DNA from 3 places in the Halopseudomonas sp. SMJS2 genome. Region 3 is predicted to be linked to each of the others. Evidence: predicted binding sites of a transcription regulator. Region 3 holds the regulator's gene; each other region holds the start of a gene.

Region 1 (7,472 bases), 1.5 Mb from region 3:
TCTGGCCTGGCGCGGGCCGATGGTCTCCGGCGCCCTGATGCAACTGCTGACCCAGAGTGTCTGGGATGACCTGGACTATCTGGTGATCGACATGCCGCCGGGTACCGGCGACATCCAGCTGACCCTGGCGCAGAAAGTGCCCGTTACCGGCGCGGTTATCGTCACTACTCCCCAGGACATCGCCCTGCTGGATGCGCGCAGGGGCATCGAGATGTTTGGCAAGGTCAATATTCCAGTACTGGGTGTGGTGGAGAACATGGCCGTGCACATCTGCTCCAACTGCGGCCATGCCGAGCACCTGTTCGGGGAGGGTGGCGGCGAGCGGCTGTCGGACGAATACGGCGTTGACCTGTTGGCATCCATGCCGTTGTCGATGATGATCCGCGAGCAGGCCGATGGCGGCAAACCCACGGTCATCGCCGAGCCGGAATGCCAGATCAGCATGATCTACCAGGACATGGCCCGTCATGTCGGCGCCCGCATCGCCGCCCGCGCCGGCCAGAGCGCCATGCCGGATATCAGCATCAGCGAGGACTGATCCACCGCCCATGGCGCCGGACGCTACACCCGAAAGGCGGACGATGTTGCCCGAGGCTTTAGTGTCCGCCCAATACCCGGTAATATGCAGGCCCTCTTTTCAACGCTTGGATCAGGACAAACCCATGAGCATCAAATCGGACCGTTGGATACGCCGCATGTCCCAGGAACATGGGATGATCGAGCCCTTTGTCGAGCGTCAGATACGTGGCGAGGAGGGCGAGCGGGTGATCTCCTACGGCGTGTCCAGCTACGGCTACGATGTACGCTGCGCCGATGAATTCAAGGTGTTCACCAACATCCACTCGGCCACCGTCGACCCGAAGCATTTCGACGAGAAGAGCTTCGTCGACGTCAAGAGTGACGTTTGCATCATTCCGCCGAACTCCTTCGCGCTGGCCCGCACCGTGGAATATTTCCGCATCCCGCGTAACGTACTGACCATCTGCCTGGGCAAGAGTACCTACGCCCGTTGCGGCATCATCGTCAACGTCACCCCGCTGGAGCCGGAATGGGAAGGTCACGTCACCCTGGAGTTCTCCAACACCACCACACTGCCGGCGAAGATCTACGCCAATGAAGGCGTGGCGCAGATGCTGTTCTTCGAGTCCGACGAAGCCTGTGAAGTGTCCTACAAGGATCGGGGTGGCAAGTACCAGGGCCAGCGCGGCGTTACCCTGCCGCGGGCCTGAGTTACCTCTTTGCTGGAGGCCGGGCACCAGCCCGGCCTTCGCTGCTTTATGAAGTGCCCGGAGCGCGGGCCTGTCAGAACGACCGCGACGCCGAGAAGGTGACATTGGCATCGCAGTAAGTCGCCTTGCCATACCACTCCTCGCAGGTCCCATCTTTCAGGCTGGTGTCCGAATACATCAACGCCAGGTCCAGACCAATCACCGTCTTGCCCACCGACACCGCCCAATCCTGGTAGCTCTCACCGCTCTCCACCTCGCTCAGACTGTCCTTGCTATCGGTATAGCCATAATGCAGCCCAAGTGTGGTCTCCCACGGCAGGGCGAATTCATACCCGACGAAACCGTAGATGGCCGAGCTCGGGTGGTAGGCATACTTGGCGCCCAGCGTCAGGTCGTGAAACCCCAGGGTGCTGATGATCTCATACGATGTGTCCACATCATCGCCGCCGGGATATTCATAGGCGATCCAGGTCAGGTCATAGCTCAGCGCCTCGGTCAGCTCGCCGGCAAAGCCGGCGTAGTAATCCCATTCGACGCTGGCCCCGCCAAACGCCTCGTCATCCACATTCGATGCCCAGGTGCCGATAAACAGGCCACTTTCATGACTGATATCCAATCCACCCTGAATCGCGCCCTTGCCGGCGGTCTGTGACTGGCCGCGCCAGATATAGTCGGTCGCCAGCATGACATTCATGCTGGTATCGATCTGGCCGACGGCAGTATCGAAGGATTCGCCATGGCTCAGGTTGGAGAGACCCAGCGTGCTGATGGTGGCTATGCAGATGGTGAGCTTTTTCATTTAATGTATTACTCCGTGTCGATGATCCGCAAAAGGGATCGGTTGGCACTTTCTACATAGCAATTTTCTCGCCATATCTATTTTTACGTTTTTATTCAATAGGTTATCAGGAAAACATAATCCAGATTGTGGGTCGGGATGAGTACGCCCGCACCGCGCCGGTGCGCTTGATAAGCCAAGCGGCCTTTTTGCCCATCCTTGACGCAGATCAAATGCGCGACAAGGGTTTACGGACTATGCTCAAGGCAGAGCAGAACACGAGAAAGGAGTAGATTATGCAGAACGTACTGGTTCCATTCGACGGATCCGATTCCGCTAAACGCGCCGTCACTTATCTGGTCGAGGCCGCCCGGGCCTATCCGGATATTCTGGTGCATGTGCTGAATGTGCAGCGGGAAGCCAATCTGTACGGCAACTACGTCCCTGCGTCGATGTTGGAAGACCTCCGTCAGGGAGCGCTGAAACATGCGGCCTCAATCAATGCCGAAGCGGTGCAGATGCTGCAGGCCGCCTCCGTGCGTTATGAAACTCACGAGACGATAGGCGATGTGGTTTCCGAAGTTGTCGCGGCGGTAAAGCGGCATAACTGCGACACTGTAGTCATGGGCACCCGCGGTATGGGCAGCCTGGGCAATCTGGTCTTGGGGTCGGTCGCCACCCGGGTGGTGCATGATGTGAACGTGCCGGTCCTGCTGGTGAAATAACTGAACCCTTGTCGCTTCGCCCAGTCGGATATTATGTACTCAGCTGACAGAGGTTCAAATAATGACCGCAGCAAAAGACAAGATGAAAGGCAAAGTGAACGAAGTCGTGGGCAAGGGCAAGCAGGCCAGTGGCAAGCCGAGCACACGCGCCGAAGGTCGCATGCAGGAGCGCAAGGGTGAAGCCCAGCAGGTGAAAGGGCGCGCCAAGAGCGCATTGAAGGACCAGATCGACAAGACCTGATCCACTCCCCTCAGACAAAGGTCGGCATTTCGCCGGCCTTTTCTATTGCCGATGATACAATCTGCGTCTCCTTCCGGATGTAACCCAAGGGTAGTGGGAATGCACGCAGAGAAAGAACGTATTGTCATTGTCGAAGACGACATCAAGCTGGCAGCGCTGATCGGCGAATTTCTGCAGTCGCAGGGCTTGCAGGTCGAGTTGATCGAAGATGGCGCAGAGGCGGTCGAGCGTATTCTGGCCAACCCCCCGGCATTGGTGGTACTGGATCTGATGTTGCCGGGCGAAGATGGTCTGTCGATCTGCCGTCGGCTGCGAGAGGGCGGTTTCGCCCGCCCGATTCTGATGCTGACCGCGCGCAACGATGATCAGGACCATATCCAGGGTCTGGAGCAGGGCGCGGATGACTTCGTCAGCAAACCCGTGCGGCCCCAGGTGCTGCTCGCGCGTATCCGTGTGCTGCTGCGGCGAACCGAAGCCGGCGCCCCGGCGGCCCCCTCGACGCGGCTCGCCTTCGGTGCCCTGGTTATCGACAACATTCGTCGTGAAGCCTGGCTGAACAATGAGTTGATCGATCTGACCGGCGCCGAATTCGATCTGCTTTGGTTGTTGGCCAGCAACGCCGGGCGCATTCTCAGTCGTGAAGAGACCTTCGTCGCCCTGCGCGGCATAGAGTACGATGGCCAGGACCGCTCCATCGACGTACGCATCTCGCGCATCCGGCCCAAAATCGGTGACGATCCTGATATGCCGCGACTGATCAAGACCGTGCGCAGCAAGGGCTATCTGTTCGTTGCCCCTGAGCCGGATCTGCCGTGAACTCAATCTTCCTGCGCATCTACGGGGGGATGCTGTTGGTGTTGATCACGGTATCGCTGGTCAGTCTGCTGAGCATTCAGCTGATCAACGGGGTGCGGGCCGGAGACTACCGTGAGCGTATCGCCAGCGGCACCTTTCGGATGATGGCGGACAATCTCCAGCCGATGGACACGTCCGAGCGCCAGCGCGTACTGAGTCTGTGGGAACGGCTAATGGGTGTGCCATTGCATATCGAGAACATCGAATCTTTGCGGCTGGACTCATCCAGTCGGACGAAACTGATTCGTGGCCGGGTCCTGGTGGAGCCCGCCGAGCCGGATGAGATACGGGTGCTGGCGCTGGTGGATATGGCCGATGAAGCCGTGTTGATGGCGGATATCCAGCGCATTTCCGAGCAGTTGGGCAGGGCAACGCTTTTTCTCATCGCCGACGAACTGGTACGCCGGCCGGAGGCAGACATGCCGGCCCGGCTGCAGGAGCTGCGCAGGGAGAAGGGCTTCGGTTACCCGTTGCAGCTTACCCGTCGACACGAGTCGGATCTGGATCCGGACCAGATCCGCCGCCTGGATGAAAGCGATACCGTGATGACCCTCGGACCGGACGGCGATTCGGTGATGCTCTATCTGAAAATTCCCGACACTCAGTGGATCCTGCACCTGGGGCCGCTGTACCAGATGCGCCCCTATCCACCAGAGCTGCTGATCATCATGGGGTTACTGGCACTGACCCTGATCGGCCTGCTGATCTATCTGCTGGTACGCCAGCTGGAACAGCGGCTGATGACGCTGGAGTCCACCGCGGTGCGGATCAGTGGCGGCAATCTTGACGCGCGGGTCGATATTCACAGCCAGGATTCGGTGGGGCGATTGGCCCGTGCCTTCAATGAAATGGCCGGCCATGTGCAGCGGTTGATGCGCATTCAGCGAGAAACCATCGGGGCGGTATCCCACGAGCTGCGCACGCCCGTGGCCCGTCTGCGCTTTGGTCTGGAAATGCTCGACGCCGCTGAAACCGCTGTAGACCGCAAGCGCTTCAGCGAAGGGATGGATGGGGACCTCAACGAACTGGACCGGCTGGTGGATGAGATCCTTACCTATGCGCGGCTGGAGCAAGGCGCGCCGGCCATCACCATGAAAGGCACCAATATTCCACGGATGGTCGAGCATGTCATCGCCGAGCTGGCGCCATTGGATGCCAGCATCGAGCTGGAGCATGTAGACAACACCTGGGGGCTGGGCCGGCATGTGGATGCCGAGCCGCGCTACATTCAGCGGGCGATTACCAATCTCACCGGCAACGCCATGCGTCATGCAGTCCGCAAGGTCAGGCTCACTACCCAGGTGCAGCATGGCATGTGTCGGATATCCATCGAGGACGACGGCCCGGGTATTCCCGAGGCCTACCGGGAGAAAGTCTTCACACCGTTCATGCGCATGGACCTGAGTCGCACACGTTCATCGGGGGGCTATGGGCTCGGCTTGTCGATTGTGCGCCGCGTCATGTTCTGGCATGGCGGCAGGGCACGAGCTGAAGCGTCGCAGACCCTTGGTGGAGCCTGCTTCGTCATCGAATGGCCGTTACGGCGCCGCTAGCGGCAGGCCCTACCGGGTATGGCCGTTGGCCAATAGGCGGAACGCCTGGGCGGCGCGTACCGGATCAGGCGTGCGACCGCAGATCAGGTCACAGTAGATGGCCCCTTCACCAATGCGAATGATGTAGTAGGCCAGGCTGTCGGCATCCATTTCCGGGTTAATCCGGCCGGCTTTGATTTCCTCTTCGAACAGCGCCTGCCATTCATCGATCAGCCGCTTCTGCAGACCGGAAAGGTTGGACGTCAACAGCTGCAAGCCCCATTGCGGCTCGGCAGCCAGGAAGTCATGCATCGGCTTGGCATTGATCAGTGCAATATTGACGTCGTTGTAGATCTGACCCAGGTAATCGATGCCTTTTTGCGGATGATCGACTTTGGCTTTCTCAATCGCCTGATCATAGATGCCCTTGTACAGCGACCAGAGAATCTCGCCCATCAGCAGGTCCTTGTTGCCGACCCAGCGCATGAGGGTGGCGCGGCCAACGCCCAGTTCCTCGGCCAGCAGCGACAGGTTCAGCCGGCGGCCTTCGAGCCACCAGCGGCGCGCCATGCGAAAGGCTGTCAATGGCGTAGCACGTTCATCGGACTTGCGTTGGGACAAAGCCAGGGACAGAGGTGTAGCGGGGGTGCTCATAAATATGCCTTGATATTGTACTTGCGATAATAATGGCTGGATGATACCAAGGAAAAAAGTGTCCCGTCCATGGTAAAAACATCGAGGACTGGACAGTCACAGCCAAAATTAACCTGCGAGACAAATAGGCGACTAGCGAAGCAGCGGAACGGTTTGTGGCCAGCGGACATAAAAAAGGCCAGTCGCCCGCAAGCGACTGGCCTGATGCACCGCTCAAGTCAGATCAGTTGATGCCCTTGCGCTGCACATCCCAGCGAGTATCGCGGCACAGCCCGCAGTTGCTGCCATAGAAAGTACCTTCGGCGCTCTCGTCATCCATCAGGTGGTAACGCATCCAGGCGGTGGACGGGCCGCGATAATCGCCGCCATTGCCAACCGGCTCGAAATGGCTCGCCGAGCGTCGCTCACCCCAGAACACCGGCACGTTGGCCCGGTTGAATACCGGCCGCGCGTTGAGTGTCGGCGAAGCGATGGTATCGCCACCACCGGTCATCAGGAACATCGGGCCGTTCTGATTGCTCTGGGAAGAGCTGCGATGGCCGAGGCCGATGGTGTATGGCTGGAAGGGGGCGGTCACTGTCACGCGGCTATCCTGGCCTGCCATGATGCTGCCGCCACCCCCCTGGGAATGGCCGGCAGTGGCGACGCGATTGACATTCAGCTTGCCGGCGAAGGTGCCGGTGCTGCGGCCATTCTGTTCCACCAGATAATTCAGGCAGGCGATCATCTGTTCGCCGGACCCGGCATTGGAAGTACGTGCCGCGGCGACCACAAAGCCATGACTGGCCCAATGTTGCAGCAGCGAGCCGTAGGTACTGGGCGAGCTGCCGGTACCGTTACCCCACAGGATGATTGGATGCTGCAGATCATTCTCGCCCAGCGTACGCGGGCGGTAGACGGCGCAGGTGGTATTGACGTTGCTGTTGGTAACCGAAAAAGGACCGCTGGCCGCGAAGTCGGACACGCCGGGGAAGCCGGAGCCCGTACCTGGATCTGGGTCGGGATTGCCAGGGTTGATCGCCATGGCGCCGGCAGAGAGCAACATGCCCATAGCCAGACCGGTTAACTTGAATGCAGGTGCTTTCATGATGGGAGTCTCTTGTTGGTTTCTTATAGGGATAGCTGGACAGATATTGCTATCAGTCCGAGACAAACCCTAGACTCCGTTCATGAGGGCGACACTCGCCTATACGGGTGAAAAGTGATACAAGTTGACGTTGTTCTCGTTTTGGCAGTCAAGTCTCACAAGGATATCAAAACGCCATGGCGAGACGGTCTTGAATACGATTGTGGCATTGAGTGAGGTCTCGGGTTGTCGCACATCAGCGCGACGACAGCGGAGTTAGAGCCGGGCGGCTTACCCCACCGTCTTGGCTGTCACCCCCTCCAGCGTCGCAAAGGAAATGTCCTTCGCTGTCAGCAGGAAATCCTGCAGGTACGACATATCCAGCATGTCTT
Region 2 (7,472 bases), 440 kb from region 3:
TTGTTGACGACCACGATCGGGTTCAGGCCGGCCTGGAAGGCTTTCTGGGTCACGAAGCGGGTCTGCGGCATGGGGCCGTCGATGGAGTCAACCACCAGCAGTACGCAGTCAACCATGCTCATCACGCGCTCGACTTCACCACCGAAGTCGGCGTGGCCGGGGGTGTCGACGATGTTGATGTCGTAGTCTTTCCACTTCAGCGCGGTGTTCTTGGCCAGGATGGTGATACCACGTTCCTTTTCCTGGTCGTTGCTGTCCATGACGCGCTCGTTTTCGAGCTCCTTGCGATCCAAGGTACCGGACAGGCGCAACAGCTTGTCAACAAGCGTGGTCTTGCCGTGGTCAACGTGGGCAATAATGGCGATATTACGAAGATTCTCGATCACGGGGGTATCCTGGATTGCGAGGCGACAGGCGAGCCTGTCTGAAAAAAAGAGTCACGCATTATACAGACACTGAGATGACAGTGTCTGTTTTTTGTACGAAGTTGTCGGACCGCCGGTAGATTTAGCGCCGTGGCAGCCGCAATACGCGGACATTATCATGCCCGCGGTCCAGCAAATACTGGGCGTGCAGCTGGCTCATCACGCCTTTTTCACAATACAGCAGATAGGCCCGGCCTGGGTCCAGCTCGGCAAAGCGACTGTTCAATTGATAGAAGGGCACGGCCTGCACTTCCACTCCTTCGAGCACCAGCGGGTTGGCTTCCTGCTCATCCGGGTGACGCACATCCAGTACCACCTGGCCGGTCAGCGCCTGTTCAACTGTCTCCACTTCGGAGCCTTCCAGCTCCAGCTCCAGATCGCAGCAGTCGGTCGAGGTCATCTGCTCGATGGCCTCATCCAGGATGCTGAAATTGAAGCCGGCTTCGGCGGCGGTGACCTTGCGCATATTGGTGTGGATGTCCGGGCTGACCGAAATCACCCCGCAGTATTCCGGCATGCTCGCGGAGAACGCCTCGGTGCCGATGCGCCGGGCGGTGCGGATGATCTCGGTCTTGCTGGTGGTGATCAGCGGCCGCAGCACCAGCGTGTCGCAGGCCTCATCGATGGCGGCCAGGTTGGGCAGCGTCTGGCTGGACACCTGGGCGATAGCCTCACCGGTGACCAGCGCCTGGAAGCCCCGGCGCTGGGCGATACGGCTGGCGGCACGCAGCATCATGCGCTTGAGCACCACGCCCATCTGGCTGTTGTCCACGTTCTGCAGGATTTCCGCGACCACGCCCTCGAATGGCACACTGATGAAGCGCAGGCGATGGCTGGCCGCGTACTTCTCCCATAAATAGTGCGCGACCTGGCGCACGCCCAGTTCATGGGCACGCCCACCGAGGTTGAAGAACACGAAATGGGGCAGGATGCCGCGCTGCAGCATCTGGTAGCTGGCCACGGTGGAGTCGAAGCCGCCGGACATCAGGCTCAGTACCGGCTCCATGGTGCCCAGCGGGAAGCCGCCGATACCTTCATGCCGGGTCTGGATCAGGAATACCCGCTGCTGGCGGATTTCCAGCTGGATCTCTACATCCGGGTCCTTCAGCGAAACGCCCGCCGCCCCGCTCGACTCCATCAGCCGTGAGCCCAGCAGCCGGTTCACGTCAGTGGACGAGAACGGGTGCTTGCCGATCCGCTTGCAGCGCACCGCGAAAGTCTTGCCCCGCAACTGCCCGGCAAAGCACGCCACGCATAGCTCGGCCAGCTCATCCAGGCTACCCAGCTCGTGCTCGTGTACTTCATGGATATGGTTGATGCCGGGCGTATTCTGCAGCCGTTCGATTACCTGCGCCTGCAGCGCCGGATCGTCGCCGGTAATAATCTCCAGGCTGTCCCAGTTACCAGCAATGCGCAGCTCGGGGTCGATCGGCTTGAGCAACACCTTGAGGTTCTTGCGCAGCTGGGAGACGAAGCGCTTGCGCACCTGCGGCGATTTGATGGTGATCTCGGCGAAGAATTTGATAATCAGTTTCATAGGAACAATTCTGGGTCGGCGCAGCGAAAAGGGGCGCATTATACCCGTGCTGCCCGGCATTCGCCCGGTTTACCGACCGACGCGCCAATATGGTGCATCGCAACTGTTCCCCGCACCGATCAAGTGCGCGATAATGCCCGGCAAGACCTGCACTGATCCCCAGATCACGCTGCAGCCGGGGTTTGCACTGCCTGGCAATGCTGGCACAGCTTTTGCTGCCATTACCTGGACAAACGAACCGGGCGGGATAAATCAATTTCCGCATCACTACGTATGAAAGGGCCAGGCCGACACCTGGAACGAGATTCCTACTGGAGAACAGCATGTCGAAAGCGATCCAACTGATCAACGAATTTGATGTGAAGTGGGTTGATCTGCGCTTCACCGATACCAAGGGCAAACAGCAGCATGTCACCATGCCGGCCCGCGACGCCAACGAAGATTTCTTCGAGGATGGCAAGATGTTTGACGGCTCCTCGATCGCCGGCTGGAAAGGCATTGAAGCGTCCGACATGATTCTGATGCCCGACGACAGCACCGCGGTGCTGGACCCGTTCACCGAAGAGCCGACGCTGATTATCGTCTGCGACATCATCGAACCGGCTACCATGCAGCGTTATGAGCGCGACCCGCGCAGCATCGCCCGCCTGGCCGAGGAATACCTGAAGTCCACCGGCATCGGCGACACCGCCTTCTTCGGCCCTGAGCCGGAGTTCTTCATCTTTGACGAGGTGAAGTACAAGTCCGATATCTCCGGCTCCATGTTCAAGATCTACTCCGAGCAGGGCTCGTGGAACACCGACGCCTCCTTCGAGACCGGCAACAAAGGTCACCGCCCCGGCGTCAAGGGTGGCTACTTCCCGGTGCCGCCGTTGGATCATGACCATGAGATCCGTACCGCCATGTGCAACGCGCTGGAGGAAATGGGCCAGGTAGTGGAAGTTCACCACCACGAAGTGGCTACCGCTGGCCAGAACGAGATCGGCGTGCAGTTCAATACGCTGGTGGCCAAGGCCGATGAAGTGCAGAACCTGAAATACGTGGTGCACAACGTCGCCGATGCCTACGGCAAGACCGCTACCTTCATGCCCAAGCCGCTGTACGGTGACAACGGCTCCGGTATGCACGTGCACATCTCGATCAGCAAGGATGGCAAGAACACCTTCTCCGGCGAAGGCTATGCCGGTCTGTCCGAGACGGCGCTGTACTTCATTGGCGGCATCATCAAGCACGGCAAGGCCCTGAACGCCTTCACCAACCCGTCGACCAACTCCTACAAGCGTCTGGTCCCGGGTTTCGAAGCACCGGTCATGCTCGCCTACTCGGCCCGTAACCGCAGCGCCTCGATCCGCATCCCGCATGTATCCAGCCCCAAGGCCCGACGCATCGAAGCTCGCTTCCCGGATCCGGCTGCCAACCCCTACCTGGCCTTCGCCGCGCTGCTGATGGCTGGCCTGGATGGCATCCAGAACAAGATTCACCCCGGCGATGCGGCGGACAAGAACCTGTACGACCTGCCCCCGGAGGAAGCCAGCCAGATTCCGCAGGTGTGCGGTAGCCTGAAGGAAGCACTGGAGGCGCTGGACGCTGACCGCGAGTTCCTGACCAAGGGCAGCGTGTTCACCGACGAGTTCATCGATACCTTCCTGGAGCTGAAATCAGCCGAAGAGCTCAAGGTGCGTACCTTCGTTCACCCGCTGGAATACGAGCTGTACTACAGCGTCTGATCTGCTCTCGCAGTGACAAACCCCGGCTTGCCGGGGTTTTCTGCTTTCTGGCCCGGCGTTTTGCTGCGCCAGACGCTCTGACCAGCGAGTCAGCAGCTGCCCGGCCATTCACGCCATCTGGTAGGACCAGTTTGACTGTGACCCTCGAAAAAGCATGACCAACTCGTCAACTCATGGCCCACAAGGGGTCTCCCGCCCGCCCTCTCCTGGGGAATAAATTACTGGTCTGACCATTGAGATAACATCTGGACCTGTCCGATCGGTGATAGCAATATCCCATCCGACCGAGCTATGCTGCAGTTGCTGCGCATTCCTCATAAAAAAAACAAAGGAAATTCCAGATGAGCCAAACTCTTTTGTCTCTGCTTGCATTCTTTCCTCTGGTTCTCGCGGGGGTCCTGCTGGTCGGGTTCCGTTGGCCGGCGAAATATGCAATGCCTGTCGTCTTCATCGTTACCGTCGCCATTGCCCTGCTCGCCTGGGATATGACGTGGGTACGGGTCGTCGCTTCCAGTCTTCAGGGATTGGTTCTGACGGCTTCCATCCTCTGGATCATCTTCGGTGCGATTCTACTGCTCAACACGCTGAAGCATTCGGGCGGCATCCTCGCCATCCGCAAGGGCTTCTCGGGCATCAGCCCGGACCGTCGCGTGCAGGCGATCATCGTCACCTGGCTGTTCGGCTGCTTCATTGAAGGCGCCTCCGGCTTTGGTACTCCGGCTGCGGTCGCCGCACCACTGATGGTGGCGCTGGGCTTCCCGGCCGTTGCTGCGGTGGTAGTCGGTATGATCGTGCAATCCTCGCCGGTGTCCTTCGGTGCGGTGGGCACGCCGATGATTGTTGGTGTCGGCGCGGGCCTGGATCAAGCCGGTATCGGTGCCAGCCTGGCTACTGTCGGCTCTGACTGGCCGACCTTCTTCCAGTTGATCGTTTCCAAGGTCGCCATCACGCATGCCCTGCTCGGCCTGCTGATGCCGCTGATCATGGTCATGATCCTGACCCGCTTCTTCGGCGCGAACCGCTCTTGGAAAGAAGGTCTGGCGGTTGCTCCCTTCGCCCTCTTTGCCGCGGTGTCTTTCTCCGTTCCCTACGCGCTGGCCGGGGTGTTTCTCGGACCGGAGTTCCCCTCCATCATCGGCGGCCTCGTCGGTCTGGCGATTGTGGTGCCCGCTGCCAAGGCTGGCTTCCTGATGCCCAAGGAAACCTGGGACTTTGCCGATCCCAAGGACTGGCCTGCCGACTGGATGGGCAGTGTCGAGATGAAGCTGGATGACGTGGCCGGCAAACGCCCGATCGCCATCTGGATGGCCTGGCTGCCCTATGTGCTGCTGGCTGCGGTGCTGGTGCTGTCGCGTACCAACGACACCCTCAAGGGCCTGCTCAACAGCCTGAGCTTCAAGTTCACCGATATCATGGGTGAAGCGGGTCTGTCCGCCAGCCTTGAGCCGCTGTATCTGCCTGGTGGCATCCTGGTGTTCGTGGTGCTGGTCACCGCCCTGGTGCATCGAATGTCGTTCACCGAGTTCAAGCGCTCGCTGGGCGAGTCTACCAACACCATCATTGGCGCCGGCTTCGTGTTGATCTTCACCATTCCCATGGTGCGTATCCTGATCAACTCGGGAGTCAACCTGTCCGACCTGCCTTCCATGCCGGTGGCCATGGCCAATGCCGTCGCCAACGCGGTGGGTGATGTCTACCCGCTGTTCGCCCCGACGGTAGGTGCGCTGGGTGCGTTCATCGCCGGTTCCAACACCGCCTCCAACCTGATGCTCTCGCAGTTCCAGTTCAATACCGCTGAGCTGCTGGGTATCTCCGGCGCCATGATCGTTGCGGGGCAATCGGTGGGTGCGGCTGCGGGTAACATGATTGCCATCCACAACGTGGTAGCGGCATCGGCCACCGTCGGCCTGCTGGGACGTGAGGGCGTTACCCTGCGCAAGACCTTGCTGCCAACTATCTATTACGTCACCTTTGCCGGCCTGCTGATGATGCTGGCGATCTACGTGCTAGGTATCAGCGATCCGCTGAACGCAGCGGGAATCACCACCACAGGTAGCTGATTCCCCAGTGCGGATAAAAGGGCGGCGCACTGATGTGCACCGCCCTTTTTTATTGCCAGCCCTCCAGGCGCAAGGTTGCCCGCTCCAGTCGCTGGCCTTCGTTTTCGATATCCCGCAGGTTGTCTCGAATACTGTGAATATGATCCATCGCCGCGCGCTTGGCCTGGGTCGGCAAGCGCTCCATCACCGCGTGGTAGAGCCGGGCATGCTGGCGATCCAACTGCCGCTTGTGCGTCGGCCGGTGGTAGAGGTTCTGCACCGAGGCGAACACCGAGCCCAGCAACAACTTGGTCAGCGACTGCAGGGTATGCACCAGCACCGGGTTATGCGAGGCGTCGCAGATCGCCAGGTGAAAGGCGTGGTCCAGATGCGCCAGGGTTTCCGGGTCCCGCGCCGGGCCGCCGGTATGGGCGGCGACCATTTCATCATAGCGCCGCTGGATCAATACGAAGTCAGCATCAGTACCGCGCAGCGCCGCCAGCCGCGCCGACTCGCCTTCGAGCAGGGCGCGCACCTCAAGCAGATCGAACAGCGTCCGTGGGTGATTGTTGAACAGGTGCATCATCGGCGTCTCATCCCGATTGCCCATCAGACTGGCAACGTAAGAGCCGCGTCCCTGGGAAGTCTTGATCAGCCCCCTGCCGCGCAGTACCTTCAGCCCTTCACGCAAGGCGCTGCGGGAAATGCCCAGCTTCTCGCACTGTTGCCGCTCGGATGGCAGCATCTGGCCCATTTTCAGCACACCGTCCGCGATCAGCTTCTCGATACGGTCAGCAACCACATCGCCCACCTGGCGACGCTCCGAAGCATTTTCAACCATGACCTCACCCTTCTTGGAAAAACTGGTCATACCAGAGTAAGGATGGCGCGTTTACAAATCCACTATATTTTTGTGATTGCCTGTATCTCACGCGCCATGGCAAACAAAATCAGCAATATGAACGTAACAAACTGGTCCGACCAGATGGTTTTAGGCTGGACGTCGGCCGCCCAAAGCAGCAGTATTCGAAGCCAGAAGTGGGTCCCAAGACCATCGATAACAAACAGGTGATATCCGTGAACCTTCTCTATGATGAAAAGCTCGACGGTCCTCTGCCTCCCGTAGACAAGGCGGGATTGATCAACGAGCTGCGCCAGACACTGCCTGATCTGGAAGTGCTGCACGAACGTGAAGACCTGCAGCCCTACGAATGCGATGGGCTGTCGGCCTACCGCGTCATGCCCCTGCTGGTGGTGATGCCCGAGACCGTTGAGCAGATCGAGACCTTCATGAAGATCTGTCATCAGCGCCAGGTCCCGGTCGTCGCCCGTGGTGCCGGTACCGGCCTGTCAGGTGGCGCCCTGCCGCTGGAAGGCGGTGTGCTGCTGGTGCTGGCGCGCCTGAAGAATATTCTCGAGGTCAACCCAGAGGGTCGTTTCGCGCGGGTTCAGCCCGGCGTGCGCAATTTGGCGATCTCCGAAGCCGCCGCACCCTATCAGCTGTACTACGCCCCCGATCCGTCATCACAGATTGCTTGTTCGATCGGCGGCAACGTGGCGGAGAATGCCGGCGGCGTGCATTGCCTGAAATACGGGCTGACCGTACACAACCTGCTGAAAGTGGAGATTGTCACCGTCGAAGGCGAGCGCATGACGCTCGGTTCCGACGCGCTGGACAGCCCCGGCTTCGACCTGATGGCACTGTTTACCGGCTCCGAAGGCATGCTCGGCATCGTCGTCGAGG
Region 3 (7,472 bases):
TTGGATTGATGCGTGCCTGGGGTTGCAGGAGCCCATCAAGCAACTGCTGATATTCATTGTCGTGATCAGGCGGTAGCAGGTTTTCCAGGCGGGGGAGTGGCGTGGCGATATTCACGGCAGGTCCTGTGGCTTGATGTTCTATTTGAACCTAGCACATCAGCCACAGATCGCCATTACATGCTGCCGCGGGTTATTCCGCGTTTTCGACGACCTCACGGATCAGCTTGAACAGTTTGCGCGAAGCGGCCGGCGGCTTGCCTTCGGCTGCTTCCTTGCCGGCCTGACGCACCAATTGGCGGATGGTTTGCCGATCGGCATCGGGGTAGGCTTCCATGAAGGCCTGCTGTTCGTCCGGCTTGCCAGTCAGCAGCCGGTCGCGCCAACGCTCCATTTGATGGAAGAACTGGGCATGGGCCTGGCTGCTGCTATCGAGTCGAGCGAGGTAAGCCTCGATTGCTTCCACATCTTGATCCCGCATCAGCTTGCCGACGAAGCTGAGGTGCCGCTTCAGCGCGCCTCGGGCGGTGTGGCGGTGGGCCTCGTCCAACGCCTTGCGCATCTCATCGGTGAGGTTGAGCTTTTCCAACTGGTGAGGCTTGAGTTCGGTCAGTCGGCGCCCGAGCTCCTGCATGGCGTGCATTTCGCGTTTGACCTGACTCTTGCTCTTCTCATCATCCAGCTCGTCATTGTCGTGTTCTTCAGGAAAATCTGTCATGGTTTGCTGCCCGTTCACCGGTTCTGTTCAAGGCGTCATGATACCCGTTCACAGGGCGGCTGTCCGGGGTACAATGGCCGCCTACAAGGAGATCACATGACCGAACAGCTTCCTGTCCAGCACGATGACGACCCCAGCGCCCTATGCCAGCAGCTCGAGCAGCGCGTGGCATTCATTCTCGATGAGGCCCGTCGGCAAGGTGCTTCGGCCTGCGAGGTGGCGGTCAGTCAGAACACTGGCTTGTCCGTTGGCGTGCGCCGCGGTGAAGTTGAAACGGTGGAACTGAACCGGGACCGGGGCTTCGGCATCAGCCTGTATCTGGGCCAGCGCAAGGGCTCGGCCAGTACCTCGGATACGTCCGACGAGGCGATTCGCTCGGCGGTCGAGGCGGCCCTGGCGATCGCTCGCAATACCTCACCTGACAGTTATTCCGGCCTGGCCGATGCCGCACTGATGGCGAGGGATATCCCGGACCTGGATCTGTATCATCCCTGGGCGCTGGATGCTGATGCGGCCATCGAGCGGGCATTGAGCTGCGAGGCGGCGGCGTTGGCAATGGATCCGCGGTTGAGCAGTGACAGCGCCAACCTCAGCAGCCAGCAGGGTTGTCGGGTCTACGGCAACAGCCACGGTTTCATCGGCAGCTCGCTGGGAACCCGGCACAGCGCCTCGGCGGTCCTGATCGTCAATACTGAAGACGGTATGCAGCGTGACTACTGGTATACGGTGGATCGCAAGGCCGAGCGGCTGCTGGGCCCGCAAGCCCTGGGGCAGAAGGCTGCTGAGCGGGCACTGGCACGGCTGGGCGCCAAGCCGGTGAAAACCGCCAAGGTGCCGGTACTGTTTGCCGCTGATCAGGCGGCCGGTCTGCTTGGCAGTCTGGTCGGATCGATTTCCGGCGGCGCGGTTTACCGTCAGTCCACCTTCCTGCTGGATGCCATGGGTACTCAGGTATTTCCCGAGTGGGTCACCATCGATGAGCGTCCACACCTGCTGCAGGCGCTGGGCAGTGCCGGTTTCGACGGCGACGGCCTGGCGACCCGGGCGCAGAGTTTCATTCAGCAGGGCGTGTTGCAGAGCTGGGTGCTGAGCACCTACTCGGCCCGCCGGCTGAAGCTGGCCAGCACCGCCAATGCCGGCGGTGTGCATAACCTGCATATCAATTCCAACGCCGGTGACTTGCCGGCGCTGCTGCGGGAAATGGGCACTGGCCTGCTGGTCACCGAGCTGATGGGGCAGGGCGTCAATGGCGTTACTGGCGACTATTCACGAGGAGCCGGTGGTTTCTGGGTGGAAAACGGCGTGATCAGCCACCCGGTGCGGGAAGTGACCATCGCCGGCAATCTGAAGGACATGTTCGCCAACCTGCGCTGCGTCGGCTCGGATATCGAGCGTCGCGGCAACTACCTGACCGGCAGCTGGCTGGTGGATGGCATGACGGTGGGCGGGGCGTAGAGTCGGTCTTTAACGCCTGTTAGCGGGCTTGCCTGCTGACAGGCCCTGGCTGCGCTACTCGCCTTCACCAAAGTAGTCATTGATCAGCCCGATCAGTTCCGCCATGGCCTGTTCGGCATGCTCGCCTTCACAGCTGATGCAGATCTCGCTGCCCTTGCTGGCGGCCAGCATCATCACTTGCATGATGCTCTTGCCGTCGACCATCTGTTGCTCATCGCCACCGACCCTGACGCTGCACTCGTGCTGCTTGGCCACATTGACAAACTTGGCGGCTGCCCGGGCATGCAGGCCGAGTTTGTTGATGATGCACACGCGTTTGGTCAGTTGGGTCATGGCAGGTCCCGGTGGCGGATGAGCAGGTTGGAGGAGTGCACACTGAGCTCCCTGACCAGACGTTCGGCGATATATACCGAGCGGTGATGACCGCCGGTGCAGCCGATGCCGATGCTCATGTAGCTGCGCTCACCAGCGGCATAGCGCGGCAGCCACTTCTGCAGAAAATAGAAGATGTCCTGGTACATGTCCTGAACATCGGGTTCGGCGTCCAGGTAATCGCGGATCTGCTGGTCCTTGCCGGAAAACGGCCGCAGGTCGGGCTTCCAGTAGGGATTGGGCAGGCAGCGCACGTCGAATACCAGATCGGCATCCACCGGCACGCCGCGTTTGAAACCGAACGACTGGATCAGGATCGACGGACTGTTGCTCTGGCTGCTGAGCAGACGCTGCTTGAGCAGGTCGCGTAGCTGATAGAGCGTCAGGTGACTGGTGTCGATCTTCAGGCTGGCCAGGTCGATGATGGGTTCGAGTAGCTTCAGTTCGGCCGCGATGGCTTCGCCGAGGGACAAGTTGCCGTCGGTCAACGGGTGCTTGCGGCGAGTTTCCGAGAAGCGCTTGATCAGTACCTCATCGGTTGCGGCAAGAAACAACACATCGCAGTGAATACCAGCGTCCCGGACCTGCTTGAGCAGGTCCGGGAAGCGCTCGAGATCACTGGGCAGGTTGCGGGCATCGATGCTGATGGCGACCTTGGGCAGGCTCAGGTCGGTATTGTTGGCCTGCCGGGCCAACTCCGGCAGCAGGCCTGCCGGAAGGTTGTCGATGCAATAGAAACCATTGTCTTCCAGGAGGTGCAGAGCGGTACTTTTGCCGGATCCGGATCGTCCGCTGACTACAACCAGGCGCATCAGTATCAGCCTCCGCTGGTGCCAACCATGACCCGATACAGGGTCTCTGCATCCGGCGCCTGTCGCAGGGCCTCGCGCAAATCTTCCTGGTCAAGTTTCTCGGCCAGCATCTTGAGTATCTGCAAATGCTGCTCGGTGGCCTCATGGGGCACCAGCAGGACGAAAATCAGATCGACCGGCTCACCATCCAGAGAGTCGAAATCGATCTTGCTGTCGAGCTGCAGCAAGGCACCGATGGCATGGGTGCACTGCTCCAGTCGGCAATGGGGAATGGCGATGCCATTGCCGAAGCCGGTCGACCCGAGTTTTTCCCGGGCGATCAGGCTTTCATAAATGGCATCGGAGTCCAGATCGGTGTGCTGGGCGACCATATCACCGATCATTTCCAGCACCCGTTTCTTAGAGCCCCCCGGCACACTGGTGAAAGTAAGCTGGGGGGTGAGTACGTTATCTATCTGCATGAGTTCGCTGCTTTAAAGCCTTACCGGTCATTGACGCCTTGCTGGCGACCAATGTGTTTTTCCTTGTGTTTGATCAACTGGCGATCCAGACGGTCGGCCAGCAGGTCGATGGCGGCATACATGTCGGTATGCTCCGCCTCGGCAACCAGGTCGTTGCCGGCAATATGTAGGGCACCTTCAGCTTTCTGCCGAAGCTTGTCCACCTCCAGGGTGATCTGAACGCTGATGATCTTGTCGAAATGCCGCTCGAGACGGGCCATTTTTTCGGTAACGTAATCACGTAGTGCGTCGGTGATATCGAGCTGAAGACCAGTGATGTTCATTTGCATAACACTTCTCCTGATTGGCTTGATAAACCGGAGTACCGTTTTTGGTGACTCCCATGGTGCCACTTCTCGTTGCCGATTTCATTGATTCAACAATTGATTCAGACCAGACGTTTCCTCTCGCTGGATGGCGCTATGTTGAGGGACTCGCGGTACTTGGCGATGGTCCGTCGCGCGACATGGATGCCCTGTTCCTCAAGTAGACCAGCGATCTTGCTGTCACTCAATGGTTTCTTCGGGTTTTCCGCCGCGACCAGCTTCTTGATCAGCGCCCGGATGGCGGTGGAGGAGAACTCGCCGCCCTCGCTGGTGCTGACATGGCTGGAGAAGAAATACTTGAGCTCGAAGATGCCCCGCGGCGTATGCATGAATTTCTGTGTGGTCACCCGGGAGATGGTCGACTCATGCATGCCCACGGCTTCGGCGATGTCGTGCAGTACCAGCGGTTTCATGGCTTCTTCGCCATGTTCGAGAAAGCCGCGCTGATGCTCGACGATCTGGGTTGCGACCTTCATCAACGTCTCGTTGCGGCTCTGCAGGCTCTTGATGAACCAGCGCGCTTCCTGCAGATGGTTGCGCAGGTAGGTGTTGTCGTTGCTGCTGTCAGCTCGCTTGACCATGGAGGCGTATTGGCTGTTGACCCGGACCTTGGGCGCAGCCTCCTGGTTCAGCTCGACGATCCAGCGGTTCTGGTCCCGCCGCACGATGACATCGGGAATCACATATTCTGCTTCACCGGAGGCGATCTCGCCGCCGGGGCGTGGGTTCAGCGTCTGGATCAGCTCCACCACCTCGCGCAGCTGATCCTCCTTCAGCCGGGAGCGGCGCATCAACTGGGCGAAATCGCGGCTGCCGAGCAGCTCCAGGTGGTCGCGGACCACACGTTTGGCCTGCTCCAGCATGGGCGTGGTGTCGGGTAACTGCTGTAACTGCAGGTGCAGGCATTCGCTCAGGTTGCGGGCGCCAACACCGGTCGGCTCGAACTGCTGAATCCGGTGCAGCACCATCTCGACCTCATCCAGCTCCACTTCGAGGGCTGGGTCGAGGGAGGTCAGAATGTCTTCCAGGGATTCTTCCAGATAGCCATCGGCGTTGATGCCATCGATCAGGGCGATAGCGATCTGATAGTCGGTGTCCGACAACGGCAGCAAATTGAGTTGCCACTCAAGGTGGCTCTGCAGGGTCTCGCCAGTGCCGGTGCGCGCGGTAAAGTCCCAGTCTTCATCATCTGAACTGGGCAGGGAGCTGGCAGAGGTCTGATAGATATCCTCCCACTGGGTGTCGACCGGCAATTCGTTGGGAATCTGCTCGTTCCAGTTGCCTTCTTCTTCGCCGTGGCTGTGCTGGTCAATGGCCTCCAGCTCAACGGGCTCGGGCAGGGCCGTGGCGGGGGCATCGTCGTTGCCAGCGGTATCGCTCGCACTGGGGCTGAAATCATCATCGCCGTCGTCGGCCAGCTCCAACATGGGATTGGCTTCCAGTGCTTCCTGCACTTCCTGCTGCAGATCCAGGCTGGACAGCTGAAGCAGCCGAATGGCTTGCTGCAGCTGTGGAGTCATGGTCAGCTGCTGCCCCATTTTGAGGACGAGCGTTGGTTTCATAGTGTTGCGGTTTACCTTGTGCGCTGTTTAAGCCATTGAGAGACAACCAAAAACATGGCCAGCATGCCTCATTCCGTTGGGCTTTTACAAACGGAAGGCATGGCCCAGATACACATCGCGTACCAGCTGGTTGGCGAGCACTTCCTCGGCGTCACCTTCGGCGATGATATGGCCGTCATTGACGATATACGCCTTGTCGCAGATATCCAGAGTCTCCCGCACGTTATGGTCGGTTATCAGTACGCCGATGCCCTTGTCCTTGAGGTGCTGGATGATCTGCTTGATATCATTGACCGAGATCGGATCGACCCCGGCGAAAGGTTCGTCGAGCAGAATGAACTGCGGATCGGTCGCCAGTGCGCGGGCAATTTCAGCGCGGCGTCGCTCTCCACCGGACAGGCTCATGCCGGCGCTATCACGCAGGTGATGGATATGGAATTCACGCAGCAGGGAATCCAGTTTGCCTTCGCGGCCCTGGCGGTTCAGGTCCGGGCGGGTTTCCAGAATCGCCATGATGTTGTCCGCGACGCTGAGCTTGCGAAAAATGGAGGCTTCCTGCGGCAGGTAGCCGATGCCCTGGCGCGCCCGGCCGTGCATCGGCAGGCGGGTGACATCCTGGTCATTGATCAGAATGCTGCCCTGGTCTGCCTTGACCAGGCCGACGATCATATAGAAGCAGGTGGTCTTGCCGGCGCCGTTGGGGCCGAGCAGGCCGACCACCTCGCCACTCCTGATCGACAGGGATACATCCTGTACTACCTTGCGCGATTTGTAGGCTTTGGCCAGGTGGCGTGCTTCAAGTTTCGTCATTGGTTGCCGGCTCGGTACGCTTGCGTGGCTGGATGATTATCTCGATGCGCTCGGCGGACTCCCCTTCGGCGGCATCGGCTCGACCGGCGTCTACCACCTGGCGCTCGATGTCATAGCTGACACGCTGGCCCTGGAAGGTATTGCCGGATTGTTCGAGGAAGGCCTGGTCGATCAGGACCACGCGATTGGCGGCGGCGTGGTATTCGATGGTCTGGGCCCGCGCGTCCACTGGACTGCCGTCCGCTTCGGGCTGCTGCCGGTAAGTGGCAGGCGAGCCCACCGAGACGACCTTGCTGACGTCGCCGGCGTCGTTGGTGGTCAGGGTCACGCGATTGCCGGTCAGGCGCATGCTGCCCTGGGTGATGATGACGTTGCCGGTATACACGGCGGTGCTGCGACGATCGTCCAGGGTGGCGGCATTGGCCTGGATGCGGATCGGCTGATTGGCATCGTCGGGCAGGGCCAGCACTGGCGTGGCCGCACCCGTCAGCAGGGCCAGGCAGAGGATTCTAAAGGGCTTCATGTTCGCCTCTTACGTTGGACAGCAGCTTGATGGTGCCGTCATTGAAATTCGCTTCCATACCGGTGGCTGTGGTCACGCCGTTGGCGGCCTCGATTCTGACGCTCCGGTCAGTTTCGGCAAAATGCCGGTGGGGGAAGATGCTCAGGGCCGGCGTCGACAGGCGCCGCAGTGGCTGGCCCGTCAACTGCTGTTCAATCACTACGTTCTGGCTCAGGTCCACCCGATCCCCCCCAGCGCTGACTTCGCCGTAGCGGGCCTGCACATCCCAGGGCTGCTGCTCGCCTTCGCGGTAATACAGCAGTTTTGGGTCATCCAGTTCGGTCACGTCGTCACCGACCTGGTGCGCGGCACGTACACTGTCCAGGTCATATACCGGCTGGCCATTGGCGTCGAGCTG

Evidence for each region. Region 3 encodes sigma-54, which starts transcription at its own class of promoters, with help from an activator protein. Its sites were predicted from a motif close to ANTGGCATNNANNTTGCTNT; they were not measured.
Region 1: the regulator sigma-54 is predicted to act here: its motif matches at 2,085-2,104, upstream of QAO71_RS09930 (TorF family putative porin).
Region 2: the regulator sigma-54 is predicted to act here: its motif matches at 2,162-2,181, upstream of glnA (glutamate--ammonia ligase).

The regions. Positions count from the first base shown of each region.
Region 1 covers NZ_CP123445.1:2,122,239-2,129,710, reverse strand. Annotated here, with positions in the region: gene apbC (iron-sulfur cluster carrier protein ApbC) at 1-538, shown strand, start outside; gene dcd (dCTP deaminase) at 663-1,229, shown strand; gene QAO71_RS09930 (TorF family putative porin) at 1,303-2,028, opposite strand; gene QAO71_RS09925 (universal stress protein) at 2,304-2,732, shown strand; gene QAO71_RS09920 (CsbD family protein) at 2,794-2,973, shown strand; gene QAO71_RS09915 (response regulator transcription factor) at 3,073-3,789, shown strand; gene QAO71_RS09910 (ATP-binding protein) at 3,786-5,381, shown strand; gene QAO71_RS09905 (QsdR family transcriptional regulator) at 5,391-6,014, opposite strand; gene QAO71_RS09900 (alpha/beta hydrolase) at 6,238-7,038, opposite strand; gene QAO71_RS09895 (LysR family transcriptional regulator) at 7,372-7,472, opposite strand, start outside.
Region 2 covers NZ_CP123445.1:213,480-220,951, reverse strand. Annotated here, with positions in the region: gene typA (translational GTPase TypA) at 1-386, opposite strand, end outside; gene thiI (tRNA uracil 4-sulfurtransferase ThiI) at 508-1,962, opposite strand; gene glnA (glutamate--ammonia ligase) at 2,286-3,689, shown strand; gene QAO71_RS00975 (L-lactate permease) at 4,031-5,749, shown strand; gene glcC (transcriptional regulator GlcC) at 5,799-6,569, opposite strand; gene glcD (glycolate oxidase subunit GlcD) at 6,806-7,472, shown strand, end outside.
Region 3 covers NZ_CP123445.1:649,869-657,340, forward strand. Annotated here, with positions in the region: gene egtD (L-histidine N(alpha)-methyltransferase) at 1-115, opposite strand, end outside; gene yjgA (ribosome biogenesis factor YjgA) at 191-715, opposite strand; gene pmbA (metalloprotease PmbA) at 812-2,170, shown strand; gene QAO71_RS03135 (HPr family phosphocarrier protein) at 2,225-2,503, opposite strand; gene rapZ (RNase adapter RapZ) at 2,500-3,354, opposite strand; gene ptsN (PTS IIA-like nitrogen regulatory protein PtsN) at 3,360-3,815, opposite strand; gene raiA (ribosome-associated translation inhibitor RaiA) at 3,836-4,144, opposite strand; gene QAO71_RS03155 (RNA polymerase factor sigma-54) at 4,243-5,742, opposite strand; gene lptB (LPS export ABC transporter ATP-binding protein) at 5,827-6,552, opposite strand; gene lptA (lipopolysaccharide transport periplasmic protein LptA) at 6,539-7,075, opposite strand; gene lptC (LPS export ABC transporter periplasmic protein LptC) at 7,062-7,472, opposite strand, start outside.